DNA from 3 places in the Planococcus sp. RAB007_Raresut genome. Region 3 is predicted to be linked to each of the others. Evidence: riboswitches for the same ligand, from Rfam matches in the RefSeq annotation. Region 3 holds a riboswitch; each other region holds the start of a gene.
What was found. Region 3 has a riboswitch for thiamine pyrophosphate ahead of thiT (energy-coupled thiamine transporter ThiT). Riboswitches for the same ligand answer to the same signal wherever they lie in the genome.
Positions count from the first base shown of each region.

Region 1 (4,576 bases), on a different contig from region 3:
TCTCCCTGGTCCAACTGGCTGTCGATGAGACGGAACAGTTCCAATAAAGCACTTTCATCCTGACCTGAAGTCGGTTCATCTAGAAACAGCACATTTCGTTTATCCGCAAGCATCGCCCCGATCGCCACCCGGCGTTTTTGGCCATGGCTGACGGAAAAAGGATTTTGCTCCTTGATTTCTGTTAGCCGGAGAGACTCTATCAAATCATCCAGCTCCATTTTGGAAGACGTTCCGCCAAAAGCCAGTTCGTCAAAGACTGTTGAAGTTAAAAACAGAAATTCTGGTGATTGCGGTACATAGCCACAAGGGTCTGATGAAAACTTCTCAGCTTCTTTTTTATAAATGCCGCAAATCGCTTTCACCAATGTCGATTTTCCGCTGCCATTTGGTCCCGCGATGACGATGCATTCTCCTTTTTGCGCATGGAATGAAACCGGCTGGAGCAGAGTGTTTCCTTTCATCTTTACTGAAAGTCCCGTCGCAGATATTACAGTCTCATCCAATATTGAATGGAGCCGGAGCGGGTATCGCAAAGTCTCGTGCGGCTTGAAGATGGTGTCTTCTGAAATTCTGCCATCGCTCGTTATCTTAATTTCACGGTCAAAAAATGTTTCCCAGTAATCCAACCTGTGTTCTACAGCGATGATTGTCAGATTGAACGTCTTTTGCAATTGATCGAGCCACAGGATGAATTCTTTCCCGGTATAGGGATCAAGATGCGATATCGGTTCATCAAGCAACAGGACTTCGGGATTCATGACCAATGCACAGGCAGTGGCAACCCGCTGTTTCATTCCGCCGGATAGTGTTTGAATTGAAACATGCCGGAGGTGGCAGAGGCCGGTAATGTCCAGGACATGACGGATCCGCTCCTCCATTTCGCTTGCCGGGGTATTTAAATTTTCAAGAGTGAAGGCAAGTTCTTCTTCGACCGTCGGCATACAGAACTGCGAATCCGGATCCTGGAAAACAGTCGCCACGCGGTGGTTGATTTCTCCAGGTGAATAACAATCTGCGGGTTTGCTGAATAAGTGAATTTCGCCATCCACAATGCCGTCGCAATTGGCAGGATAGAGCCGGTTCAATAAATACAGCAAAGTCGACTTGCCGGAGCCGCTGGGACCGGAAATGGCAACACGTTCGCCGCGCTCGATCGTAAAAGAGATCGATGAAAGTGTCGGTGATTGGTCATCCGGAAAACGGAAGCTGACATTATTCATTTCAAAAATAGTGTCATGCATTTGCATCACGCGGTTGTGTCCGAGCGATGGCGTAGCCGCGAAGTGAACCGGTCGCAAGCAGCGCATCGCCGATATATTTGCCGCCAATTCCGGCAATGATTGCTCCGCTCAAAACGCGAAGCGTAAACATCAACGCGACAAAACCTGGATCAAGCGCCGCATAGCCGGAAACGAAATAACCGTAGATGAAGCTAAATACTGCCGCACCGATGCCTGCAAGCATAAAGACAAAAATATTAAAGTGGCGGTAACGCGTCACAGTAAAAGCTGCTTCAGCGCCGAGGCCCTGAACAATCCCGGAAAGAATAAGGCGGGGACCAACCGCATTGCCGAGCATCACTTCGATGATCGCCGCCATGGTTTCGGGAATCAAGGCAGTGCCGGGCTTACGGATAATGTGCATACAGATGATTGAAACGATAAACCAGATGCCGAACATCCATTCATAGGCGATGGGGCCGATCAGCCCTGCCCATATATTGCCGAGGTGGATGAATAACAGGTAGACGATACCGAATACGACTCCAAACAGGGACATCAACACAATTTCCTTCAGTTTCCACGATTTAAGCATCGGCTTTTCCTCCATCAGCTTTGGCATGAGAAGGGCTGTTGATGCTCATCGATACGGTCATGACGAGATGGTGATGTTCAACAGAACGTGCATGAGTGAATGATTCTTCAAAGAATGCAAAGACATCATGTATATCGCCGTGGATACCACTCGCGTAATGCATCGAATCGTTCCACACGCCGTGCTCTTTTGCCCTTTCAACTTCACGGTAAATGACGCTCATATAATCCGGATTGTTCATCGGATAAAGCGCAAACTGCGACGATACATATTGCTTTGTGAGATCCCTATTCAACAACTGATCATCTTTGTTGAGGTAGACATCTCCTGACGTATCTCCCGGGCAGCCGATGGAGAATGTGCCATTCAAAGCCACATGTTCGCCGGTTTTCGCTGCATGCAAAGTCAAGGCTTTCGCAACATTGAAGACGTGGTTCTGTTTTCCGCGGATGACAGTGGATACGTCATCCGTGTGCATCCAGACATTCGAGGTGTCTGTTTCATTAAGCGCCCCTTTGATGATTTTGATGAAGTCGCCAGACATCGGATTGAGCGTGAAGCGAAATCCGACAATCAGCCTTGTGCCGCATTGCAATGGTTCCATAACAATATTCCTCCTTAAAAATGTGCACAAAAAAGGCCGCATCCGTGAAGATGCAGCCACTGTTCCATGCAAATTAAAAGGAGATACTAGCTCCTGAAAAGTTCGTTTTGCGGAAAGTCACCGCACTTCCTCACGCAGGTCCTAACCTGATCGAGTCATAAGGGATCGGAGCTTTCGCTCGCATCTCAGCTAAATAAGCACCCCCAGTGCAGAAAACGGTATACGGTTTTTGTGTTCGGGTTGTCCCGATGGCTCTAGTGTAAATGAAGGGAGGGGGGAAGTAAAGGGTATTTTAGAAACATGATATTGCGCAAAACAGCTCCGCTTTCCTGGCGGCTTGCGCCGAGCTAACTCGGACTCGTTGTACTTCGCCCGAGTGGATCTCGGCACTTCGCTTAATCGCCTGGGAGTCTTCGCTGTTTTGCTCCATATCATTCTGCCAGCCAATTACATAGGTGAAGGTATTTAAATAGAGGAATATGATTTATGTATTATCTTGAAATCAGAGCATATTTATTGTGTTCATGCATAAACCGGCGTAAAATTCCCATTAGTCACCAAATTTATTGGGGCTTTATTGAAAAGATATACAGATGTAAATTGATTGATTTTAATTATATAACTATCTGGTTAGCAGAAAGGATGGTTTCTGATATGACAGTAAAAGTGAAAGTATATTCGGATTATGTTTGTCCATTTTGTTTCCTGGCAGAACAGCCGTTAGAGGAAGCGATCAAAGGAAAAGATGTGGAAGTTGAGTGGATGCCTTTCGAATTGCGTCCAGCACCAAATCCGACATTGCGCCCGGAAGACGATTATCTCCAAAAGACTTGGTCGCAGTCGGTTTACCCGATGGCTGAACAGATGGGAATCGAGATTGTATTGCCGGATGTGTCGCCGCAGCCCCATACCCATTTGGCATTTGAAGGGCTTCAATATGCCAAAGAAAAAGGGAAAGGCACTGCATATAATGAACGCATGCTGAAAGCCTTTTTCCAGGAGAGCCAGGATATCGGTGATGTCGAAGTATTGACGAAACTGGCAGGGGAAGTCGGCTTGGATGAAAAAGAATACCGTGAAGCACTTGAGTCCCGTAAGTACAAAGAAGCTCACCAGCAGGCACTTGAGCACTCATATGAAGAGGCTGATATAACGGCTGTACCCACATTCGTGATCGGGGATACTAAAATCGCCGGCATCCATACGAAAGAGACACTCGAACAGCTGATCGACGAAGAACTGCAGAAACAAAAACCTAAAGTCTTGTTTGAAGGAATGGCTTGTGGACCAGGCGGTTTCTGCTAATACTACTAGAAGAGGTGTAAACCTATGACGAATAAATATAAAGCGATTTTAAAGAATAACGACTGGGTAAAAGGCATTTCCCGCCACGGTGAAATGATCATCGGTTTTGTTGATTCAATGAGTTTGGAGCAGGAAGCTGTGCATGTAGTTGTCGCTGAAAGTGATAACGAAGAGCTGATCGGCAAAACGATTCCGATGCATTTCACTCAAGTGGAAGTCATTCCGACGGCCGTAACCAAGAATGCCGGCGAGCTCGAGTTTTTGATCGACTTGGCTTTGGCGACTGGTGATAAAGAATGGTTCGAAGAGCTGTCTGCTGAATTGAATGAGAAGAAGCAGGCGGTTAATTAAGATAAACAGAAAAGATAATGATATAAGAAAGAGCAGCGGCATTATGTAGCCGCTGCTCTTTTTGATTGATTGTCTTAACCTTAAAGCGAATAAGAGTAATATTCTCATATTAATGCGTAAGGGAATTAAAAGAGGGTATTGAAGATTATAGTGAAATAATCTAAGTAGAATTAATACAAAAATAAATGACAAAGCGGGTGTTAAGATATGAATGAAGAGACGACGATTTTAAAAACAACTGATTGGGTAAAAGGAACTTCAATTAAAGGTGAAATGGTCATTGGATTCATCGATTCGCTGAGCATGGTCCAAGGAGCTGTATATGTAACGGTTGCGGAAAGCGATAACCCTGGTATTGTCGGTTTGACGATTCCGCTGGCGGTCCAGCATGTCGAGACTTTGCCTCAGATTGCACCAAAAGACATGGCTCAGCTTGAAGATCTGATTGATCTGGCTTTGCAGACTGGGGATAGAGAGTGGTTTGAAGAGTTGACTGGTGAG
Region 1 is NZ_JBXYIF010000001.1:83,107-87,682, reverse strand. Features, by position in the region: gene AC2Q9J_RS00395 (ABC transporter ATP-binding protein) at 1-1,247, opposite strand, end outside; gene AC2Q9J_RS00390 (ECF transporter S component) at 1,234-1,815, opposite strand; gene AC2Q9J_RS00385 (YkoF family thiamine/hydroxymethylpyrimidine-binding protein) at 1,808-2,419, opposite strand; TPP riboswitch at 2,530-2,634, opposite strand; gene AC2Q9J_RS00380 (DsbA family oxidoreductase) at 3,074-3,724, shown strand; gene AC2Q9J_RS00375 (IDEAL domain-containing protein) at 3,749-4,075, shown strand; gene AC2Q9J_RS00370 (IDEAL domain-containing protein) at 4,283-4,576, shown strand, end outside.
Region 1: linked by a shared signal. The riboswitch ahead of AC2Q9J_RS00385 (YkoF family thiamine/hydroxymethylpyrimidine-binding protein) and the one ahead of thiT (energy-coupled thiamine transporter ThiT) in region 3 are both predicted to bind thiamine pyrophosphate.

Region 2 (4,576 bases), on a different contig from region 3:
TGAAAAGACATGTGCTGTATCGGATCACGGCTGCCCAATACGCCTCGCTATGAGCGAAATGCATTGACTTATTACTGTTTAGGGCTTATTGTTAGAGACGCGATGAGCTCATTTGCGTAAGACGGACAAGCATTCCCTAGAGGAACACGTTGTGGAGCGTGGCTTGGACGCCGCAAATATCGATGCACCCTGCCTTTTGGCGGGGTGTTTTTTCATGGGCGAAAATGTTGGGGTTTTTCCCTTAACACTTTCTTAAAAGTGTCTGCAAATCAGTGAACGTTCGTAAAGTTATTTGATATGTTTACGAACGTTCTTTTTCTATTTTTTCGTTGTTTTAGAAGCGTTCGTAAACGTGTACTTTTGCGAACGGTTTTATTTCCAGAATTGTCTTTCTATTAATTCTAATTTTAAGTATATTTAAATTAGGAGTTAAGAATCTATCTGTGGCTTATTCAACTAACGTGGCGGAAATCTTTAATAAGGATATTCATCTTTGCGGTAAAGTTTCATAATAAAGGGGGCGCAAAATTGAAGAGGATTATTTTAGTATTTGGTTTATCGCTGGCATCCGTTTTTATCTTAGGTGCGTGCGGTAATGTGGAGAAAGCTCAACATATTGAGGTATACGTTATTGAAATATTGGAAGAAAACGCTGAAGGTTTTTCCGAAATGACGGGTTACAAGAAAGTAAATGCAATTACCAATACAGAAGCAAGTGAAAATCATGTGGAAACAGATATTAAAGCGATTGAAGACTTTTATGATACAGAAGGAAATTATATACGAACGGAAATCATCCATTCAAGATTTGATAAATCTCATATTACCAAAGCCGAAGACAGTGAAGAACGTAAGGAAGAAATTAAGGAACCATCAACAATCCTAATTCCCAATGAAAGTATGGAAAAATTTAAATTATATGATATGACGAAGGAAGAGAAAGAAAAAGTAAAAGAACATGTATTATCTTTTATGGATATGCTATAAGCCATATTTTGCTTCGAGTGTTTTAGCGGAATAAAACATTATTGCTAAATGGAAGTTCAAATTTTTTATTTTATAACAACAATAAACTTTAACGTAGCCAAATTTTACAAATAGAAACAAAGGACTTACTATTCTTCATTGAATCAGTTTACATATCAATACGGTATCGGAAACCGCACAAATAGAAAGTGCATTCTTTCGAACAGTCGATTAGCAGGCTTGTTAAAGGATTTTTAAATTAATTTATAATAAGTTAAATTATTTCTTCTTACTACCTTTAAAATTGCTATCAATTTTTATATTCGGATTTTGCTTTCTTAATTGTGATATAAATTCAATTTTATTTTTGGGTGAAACCCCTATGGTGTTAAATCTTCCATAATTAATTTCTATTTTATCCATAGACAAAGCAGGATCTGTAAAGGGGTTTTTAGTCTCTCTTACACTATGGAGACCATCTATTTCGATTTCCCGCTTAAAAGGACCGTATTGAATTTTAAGAAATTTATCTTGAATTGTATATCCCGTCCTAAACCATATCCACATGAGACAAAAACCAATTGGAAATAAAATAATAATTTTAATCCATTGCTTATCCAGAAAATCTGGAGTCATCCAAACTCCAAAGTCCGGGAAAAAAACTGGAGGAACAATAAAGAGTATTGAACCCACCCAAAGTATAATCGACATCCACACATCTTTTTTCGAAGGAAAATACATTTTATTCACTTCCTTTCACATATTGATAAGAGAATAAATATTCTTTTTCTATTATTTACGATTTGGAAATTAATCAGTTTCGTTAATTTATCATTTTTATTCCATTCAAAAATATATTTGTGATTTTTCTGACTATGTGATAATCTTTGAGGGAACAACTGAAGAACAACTGAAGAACAACTGAATACATGCACCACTGGGGGAGCCGGTTACCGGCTGAGACGAGCAATGCTCGGACCCTTTGAACCTGATCTGGATCATACCAGCGGAGGGAAGTGGGCGAGCGTATGCCGGATTTCTCTATTCCTTTGCGTATATGATTGCCGCTTTCCTTTACTGGAAAGCGGTATTTTATTTTGCCTGAAAGGGGCTGGAGAAGATGAAATTTACACAGGAAGTGCGGCAAGAGTGCGAGGGGTTATGGCAGGCGAGTTTTGATCATCCGTTTGTGAGAGGGATTGCGGACGGCAGTTTGCCGGTGGAGATATTCCGCTATTACGTTATGCAGGACGCTTATTATCTGACGAATTTTGCGAAGATGCAGGCGGTCGGTGCACTCAAAGCGCCGGACCTCGCCACGACGAAAAGCTTTGCGCATCATTCAGAGCAGACGTGCGCGGCGGAAATGGCGCTTCATGAATCATTCATGGGCATGCTCGGGGTAACAGAGGAAGATTGGAAAAAATTTGAACCGTCTCCGAGTGCCTATGCTTATGTGTCGCATATGTACCGCGCGATGGAAGGGGATCTGGCGGATGTGGTCTCGACGATTCTGCCTTGCTACTGGCTTTATTATGAAATCGGGGAGCGCTTGAAAAATGCCGAGCCTGATCATCCGATTTACGACCGGTGGATCGAGACTTATGGTTCGGAGTGGTTCGGGGAATTGGTGCAGGAGCAGATTGAGCGCATGGACCGTTTGGCGGAAGGGCTGTCGGCCGAGCGGCGGCAGGAACTGAAGGACCGCTTCCGTCGCAGCAGCTATTACGAATGGAATTTCTGGCAGCAGGCCTGGACGATGGAGACGTGGGAATTGCCGGCGCAAGTAAAGGAAGGTGTAGGATATGATCAATAAAATCCGCAGCGAAAATCCGATCATCCATTGCATCACGAATCACGTCGTATCGAATTTCCAGGCGAACGGGCTGCTGGCAATCGGCGCTTCGCCGATCATGGGCGAAGCACAAGAAGAAGTGGAGGAACTGGTCGCCATTTCCCGCGCATTGTCATTGAATATTGGAACCTTGAATAAAGACACACTGGAAAGCATGATGCTTGCCGGGAAAAGAGCGAATAAGGAAAAAATCCCGGTTATTCTAGATCCGGTGGGAGCAGGAGCGACCACTTTTCGGAGAGAAGCCGTCCAGAAGATTTTAACGGAAATCGATGTCCAGGTGCTGCGCTGCAATGCGGGTGAACTGGCTGCAATCGGCGGTGTGGAATGGTCGTCTAAAGGCGTCGATGCCGGTTCGGGCAATATCGATCTGGAGGAACTGGCGACCCGAGTAGCTAAAGAATATAGTTTGGTTGTGGCAGTGACAGGCGAGACCGATATCGTGGCCAACGGTTCGCGGGTGGAAAAAATTGCAGGCGGCGACCGGATGATGAGTTCTGTAACCGGCATGGGGTGCCTGCTCAGTGCTGTCACTGCCGCTTTCACGGCAGTGTCATCTGATGATCCAACAGCTGCTGCGATTGAAGCTCTCAAGTTTTACGGTGCGGCCGGTGAAAAGGCAGCAGCCACTTCGGAAGGACCCGGCAGTTTCCGCGACACATTCCTGGATGTTTTATTCGGCATGGAAATTGAAGAAAACAGCTTCGGCTTTGAAAAAGAGGAAGGAGTGGATGTGCTGTGGCAGCGATCAAGCAGGTATTGACGATTGCAGGTTCGGATTCCGGCGGTGGAGCGGGTATCCAGGCGGATATCAAGACATTTCAGGAACTCGGTGTTTTCGGGACATCGGCTATTACAGCGGTAACGGCGCAGAATACATGCGGCGTGTATGGGGTCTATCCCATGCCTGCTGGCGCAGTAAAAGCACAGCTTGATGCAATCGGAGCGGATTTTGCCATTGCGGCCGTGAAAACGGGGATGCTCTTCGACGCTGAAATCATCGCTGAAACGGCGGCGGGAATCGAACGGCACGGCTGGCATAACCTCGTCGTGGATCCGGTGATGATCGCAAAAGGCGGGGCAACGTTGCTGCAGGGAGAAGCGCTCGAGGCGATGCGGACATTATTATTGCCATTGGCAGCGGTCATCACACCGAATATCCCGGAAGCGGAAATGCTGAGCGGCATGGAAATCCATGGTGCAGCAGACCGGAAAAGAGCGGCTGAACAGATTCTCGCTTTTGGCGCGAAAGCAGTCGTCATCAAAGGGGGACATGCTGATAATCCGTTGATTGCGGAAGATTATTGTCTCGATCAAACCGGTGAATCATTTGTATTGCGCTCTGCGCGCATCCATACGCAGCAGACACACGGCACGGGCTGTACATTCTCAGCCGCTTTAACAGCTGAACTGGCTAAAGGGCAAACTTTGCCGGAAGCTTTGGTGACGGCGAAACGGTTTATCCAGTCGGCTCTTACACATCAATTGCATATCGGTGCGGGGCACGGTCCGACAAACCACGCCGCTTTCCGCCAATTTGCAACGGAAGGGGATGTGCAATTTGTTCAATAAACCCTCTGTTTATTTCATCATGGGCACGCAGAATGCTTCAGGAAAAGACCCTTTAAAAGTGTTGGAAGGAGCTTTAAAGGGAGGCATCACCCATTTCCAGCTTCGTGAAAAAGGAATGGGAGCTTTGCAGGGGCAGGATTTGCTGGAGTTCGCGGAAAAGTGCCGGGATTTATGCGTCATTTA
Region 2 is NZ_JBXYIF010000002.1:62,651-67,226, forward strand. Features, by position in the region: gene AC2Q9J_RS04155 (GNAT family N-acetyltransferase) at 1-53, shown strand, start outside; gene AC2Q9J_RS04160 (hypothetical protein) at 529-987, shown strand; gene AC2Q9J_RS04165 (PH domain-containing protein) at 1,246-1,707, opposite strand; TPP riboswitch at 1,896-1,998, shown strand; gene tenA (thiaminase II) at 2,087-2,782, shown strand; gene thiM (hydroxyethylthiazole kinase) at 2,772-3,584, shown strand; gene thiD (bifunctional hydroxymethylpyrimidine kinase/phosphomethylpyrimidine kinase) at 3,560-4,393, shown strand; gene thiE (thiamine phosphate synthase) at 4,383-4,576, shown strand, end outside.
Region 2: linked by a shared signal. The riboswitch ahead of tenA (thiaminase II) and the one ahead of thiT (energy-coupled thiamine transporter ThiT) in region 3 are both predicted to bind thiamine pyrophosphate.

Region 3 (4,576 bases):
GCATTGAATAAAGCCAGAAAAAATATCGCAGATATTTTGAAAACGCTGAATGAATCTGCGCCGAACGCGGATGTCTATGTAATGGGTTATTATTTCGCCTATCCGCATGCCCGTGAGTCGCAGAAAGAAGGCATAGCTGAACAATTGGAAATCTTGAATAGAATTTTGGAAAATGAAGCTGAAAAAGCCGGTGCGATTTTTGTTTCAGTCGATGAGGCGTTCGGAGAAAATGCGACATCGAAAGTTCCGAATCCGGGGGATGTCCACCCGAATTTAGAAGGTTACCAAGCAATGGCCAATGAATTTTTGGCTGAATACCGAAATGGCTGGACGATAGAAAATAGGGAGCTGCCTCCGCTGAATCCTGTAAGCTTTGAAGAAATTCTGCAGGGGCAGGAGGAGCAGGCGGATGAAAGTCTTCAGCCGGATGCCGAAGAAGAGGCATCAACGGAAATCGATGTCGAACAGCCAGCGGAAGATGATCAATCGGCGCAACTGCTTCCAAGTCTCCAATCGGATTATTTAGCTATAAGAACAATCTTGCCAATTATATAAGATAGCAAAAATCCCGCTTCCAAATTGATGGAAGCGGGATTTTTATTATCGTTTTGTCTGTTTTGTTTTATACTGGCTGGTATTTGTTTGTGCGTTGCCTTTGGCTTTCTTTTTATTCATGAATTTACGGATAACCGGATAAGCTATAGGACCGTATTTAATTGCGGTTCTCAATAATCTTCCTACTGCCATATTTATCGCTCCATTCGTTTTATAGATACTATTTAAATGCCCTTTTTAGGGCATCCTTAAACATGGCGCTTAACTTAAGGCATGGGACACAAGAATATCTTTGTACTCATGGACACTTGAGATTTCAACGTATTCAGCGTTGCCGTGCCAGTCATCGCCAGTCGGACCAAACTCGATCGCCCCTTCGCCACCGTTGACCGCGGCATAATAGCGAGTATCGGCAGCGCCGTGCTGACCGAAAAGCACAGGTTCATTGCCTGTATTGCTGCGTATGCTTTCCTGCAACGTCTGAATATAAGGGTTTTCAGCTGTCGTTGTCAGTGCAGGTGTAGTGGAAGAACTGGACTTGTAGTCAAAGTCGATATTAAGTGTCTCGCCGAGTTCCACCATTTGCCGCGTTATTTCTTTAGGGTCCTGACCCGGCATAAAACGGATATCATAGGACATTTCACAAAGCTCCGGAACCATATTATAGCGCTTGCCGGCATTGATGATGGCAAGATTGACGGAAGGCTGCTCATAATACTCAGTCGACTCCTTGCGGAAAGGAAGTTCAGTCATCGCCATATGATATTTCATCGCCTGTTCGATGGCATTAATGCCTTCCCATGGACGGCTGCCGTGTGCTGGCTTTCCTTTGAAAACCATATCCATGTGCAAGATGCCTTTTGACTGCAGCCCGACTTTCAATCCTGTCGGCTCACCGCAAATGACAAAATTGCCGCTGTGCCCTTGGGAGACCAGCCATTCAGAAGTGTTATGCCCGCCAATTTCTTCATCTGTGACGATATGGAGATGGACTTCACGATTTAATTTTTCAGCATCAAGTTCGATGAATGCCTGCATCATGGCGGCTACGCCAGCCTTCATATCCGCGGAACCGCGGCCATACAAGCGGCCAAGCTCCTCCATCGGTGTAAACTGTTCTTCATGGCCGGGGACAACATCGACGTGTCCGTTCCATACCAATTTTTCTGAGCCTTGGCCTTTTTGGGCAGTGAGCATCAAATATCCTTTATTGTCATGGACTTCGACCTTTTCACCATGTTCTTCAAGCCAGCGGGCGCAAAAAAGAAGAGCGTCATTGGCGCCTTCTTTAGTATCGCTTTTGATTTTGATTAAATCCTTCAATAATTCGATCATATAAGCACAGCAGCAATTTCTGCTGCCTTCACCGCCTTTCTGCAACATTTACTTTCTCAATACCCTAATGTGTCCAGATGAAACGAACTTGCATCCCATCTTTATGTCCGTTACAATACAGGTGTTACGAAAATAACTGTATACACCACAAGGGGAGCTTTTGCTGAGAGTGAACGGAACCGTTCTTACCCTTTGAACCTGTAAGTTAATACTTGCGCAGGGATGTGGATGGAAACCTGCCCTTATGCGGCGTCAGGGTCTATCCTGGCGCCGCTTTTCGTATGGTTTTTATTGGCGGCCCTTCTGGTGATGTGCAAACACATGGGAGGAAATCATGAGAAATAAAAAATTATTATTGATGCTCGAAATTGCGATTTTCGGAGCCCTTGGATTTGTCCTGGACTTTATCGCGTTCAGCATGCCTCAAGGTGGATCGGTCAGTCTGGTGATGATTCCGATCATCCTGATGGCGTTCCGCCGTGGAATGGGCGCCGGTATTCTGACCGGTCTCACAGTTGGCCTGCTCCAGCTTGTTACGGGCCGTGTCTATATCGTGCCTCTCTCATTCGGTTTCGCTTTTACACAAGTGACGCTCGATTACTTGGTCGCTTTTGCGAGTGTAGGGGTTGCCGGTATAATGAGATCCGCTTATCTTAAGAATTTACGGAATGGCTCGCGTGGCAAAGCGGTTTCATCGATTGTAGCAGGAGCTTTGATCGGCGCATTTCTGCGCTATATCATCCATGTCATTGTGGGAATCTGGTTCTTCAGTGAATTCGCCACGGGCAATGTTTATATTTACTCGTTTGTGTACAACGCCACTTATATGGTGCCGGCGTTCCTGCTGACAGCATTTGTCTGTTCCATTCTGTTCATAGCAGCTCCAAGATTGATTGATGTGAAAGAATAAAACAAGAAGGCTATCTTATGATAGTCTTCTTTTCTTTGTCCAGACTCCAGCGGCCCCTGTCGCTTTTCTTTTGTGTTATAATTCTTGAATAGAAAAGCTTGAAAGAAGGGTATTTGATGATTGCAACTAATGAAAAAGATATTGAAATGTTAAAAAAAGCAGGACAAATGGTAGCGAAAATCCGTGAGGAGATGAGAGCTGCGACCAAGCCTGGCGTGACTACAAAGGAAATTGATGAGTTGGGCGGACGGTTGTTCGAAGAACTCGGCGGCGTTTCGGGTCCAAAATCCGAATATGATTTTCCAGGATATACTTGCATCAGTGTGAATGAAGAAGTTGCACACGGCATTCCCGGAAAACGTGTTATCAAAGAAGGGGACATCGTCAATATTGATGTATCCGGCTCTTATGAGGGTTATTTTTCCGATACGGGAATTTCTTTTGTAGTAGGAGATGGCCATCCTGAAAAAGAGAAGATATGCGAAGCGGCTGAAAAAGCATTCGAACGGGCGATGACTAAAGTCAAAGCAGGTTCAAAATTAAATCAGATCGGTAAAGCAGTTGAACGGGAAGCGAAAGAGCAAGGCTTGTTCGTCATCAAAAACCTGACAGGCCACGGCATTGGTAAATCACTGCATGAAGCTCCTCAGCATATCCTGAATTATTATGATGCATGGGAAACGACAATCCTTAAAGAAGGAATGGTCCTCGCTGTCGAACCTTTTATCTCACAGAAAGCGGAACATATTATTGAATCTGGCGACGGCTGGACGTTCATTACGCCAGATCAGTCTCTGGTCGCTCAAATTGAACATACAGTCCTGGTGACAAAAGGTGAACCGATTTTATTGACTAAATTAGAAGAATAGAAAAAAGCCTGCATAGCGCAGGCTTTTTTTAATGGAAACCATTTCTCATAAGGCATCATCACTTTTTCTTGATAAGAAGGATTCCTGTAATGATCACCCCGCTCAGGAATAAGGAGGCTGTTGTAACGAGCATTTCATCCAATCCATGTTTGACTGCAATGCCGATGAATGCCCAGACAAATACTAAAGTGAAAGGGATATCGGAGTGATGGAAACGGACATGCAGCGCAAGAGCTGTCGCAACAGTCAGCATGATGACCGCCCATAGCTCGTTGCTAAGGCCCCAGCCTCCCCAATTATAATAAGTCAGTACGTAACTGATATTAGTAATGGTCGCAACACTGATCCAACCCATATTCACTGAAATCGGAAGTCGTTCGGTAAGTTTTCTCTCATTATTATTATATTGAAGATACAGGAGAATAAGAGAACCGAGATAGAGAAGCATCGCTGCTATCGACCAGGCAAAATATTCGTAATGCCAAAGCAGCAGCCAGGTGATGTTTGCTACAGCGCTTAAGATGAAATATAAACTGATGGCTGTCGAAGGAAGTTCTCTCTCTTTCTTATAACGGACCCAGAATCCCACAATCCAGATAGCTAATAGTATGTATATAACTGACCAGATCGAAAAGACATAACCGGCAGGGGTGAACAGAACAGGAAGCCTGTTTGAAATTTCTCCTGTGGTTTGACCGTTGATCGGCAGAATATTGGCTAATGCATTAACTGTAACGATGGCCAGAAAGGCGATTGTCATTAATATCAAACGGAACATCTGTGATCCCTCCTCGCTAACAGTATACCTTTCCTTGTTTCTGACAACAATTAACTGTTAGCTAAAGTGGATAAAAAGTTCCGTGAAATCGTCGATATTATGTCATTATGTCCGGTGGGCTTTCGCCAA
Region 3 is NZ_JBXYIF010000008.1:40,536-45,111, forward strand. Features, by position in the region: gene AC2Q9J_RS15990 (SGNH/GDSL hydrolase family protein) at 1-555, shown strand, start outside; gene yxzF (small protein YxzF) at 601-747, opposite strand; gene AC2Q9J_RS16000 (M20 family metallopeptidase) at 817-1,890, opposite strand; TPP riboswitch at 2,031-2,130, shown strand; gene thiT (energy-coupled thiamine transporter ThiT) at 2,225-2,800, shown strand; gene map (type I methionyl aminopeptidase) at 2,917-3,669, shown strand; gene AC2Q9J_RS16015 (TspO-related membrane protein) at 3,728-4,447, opposite strand.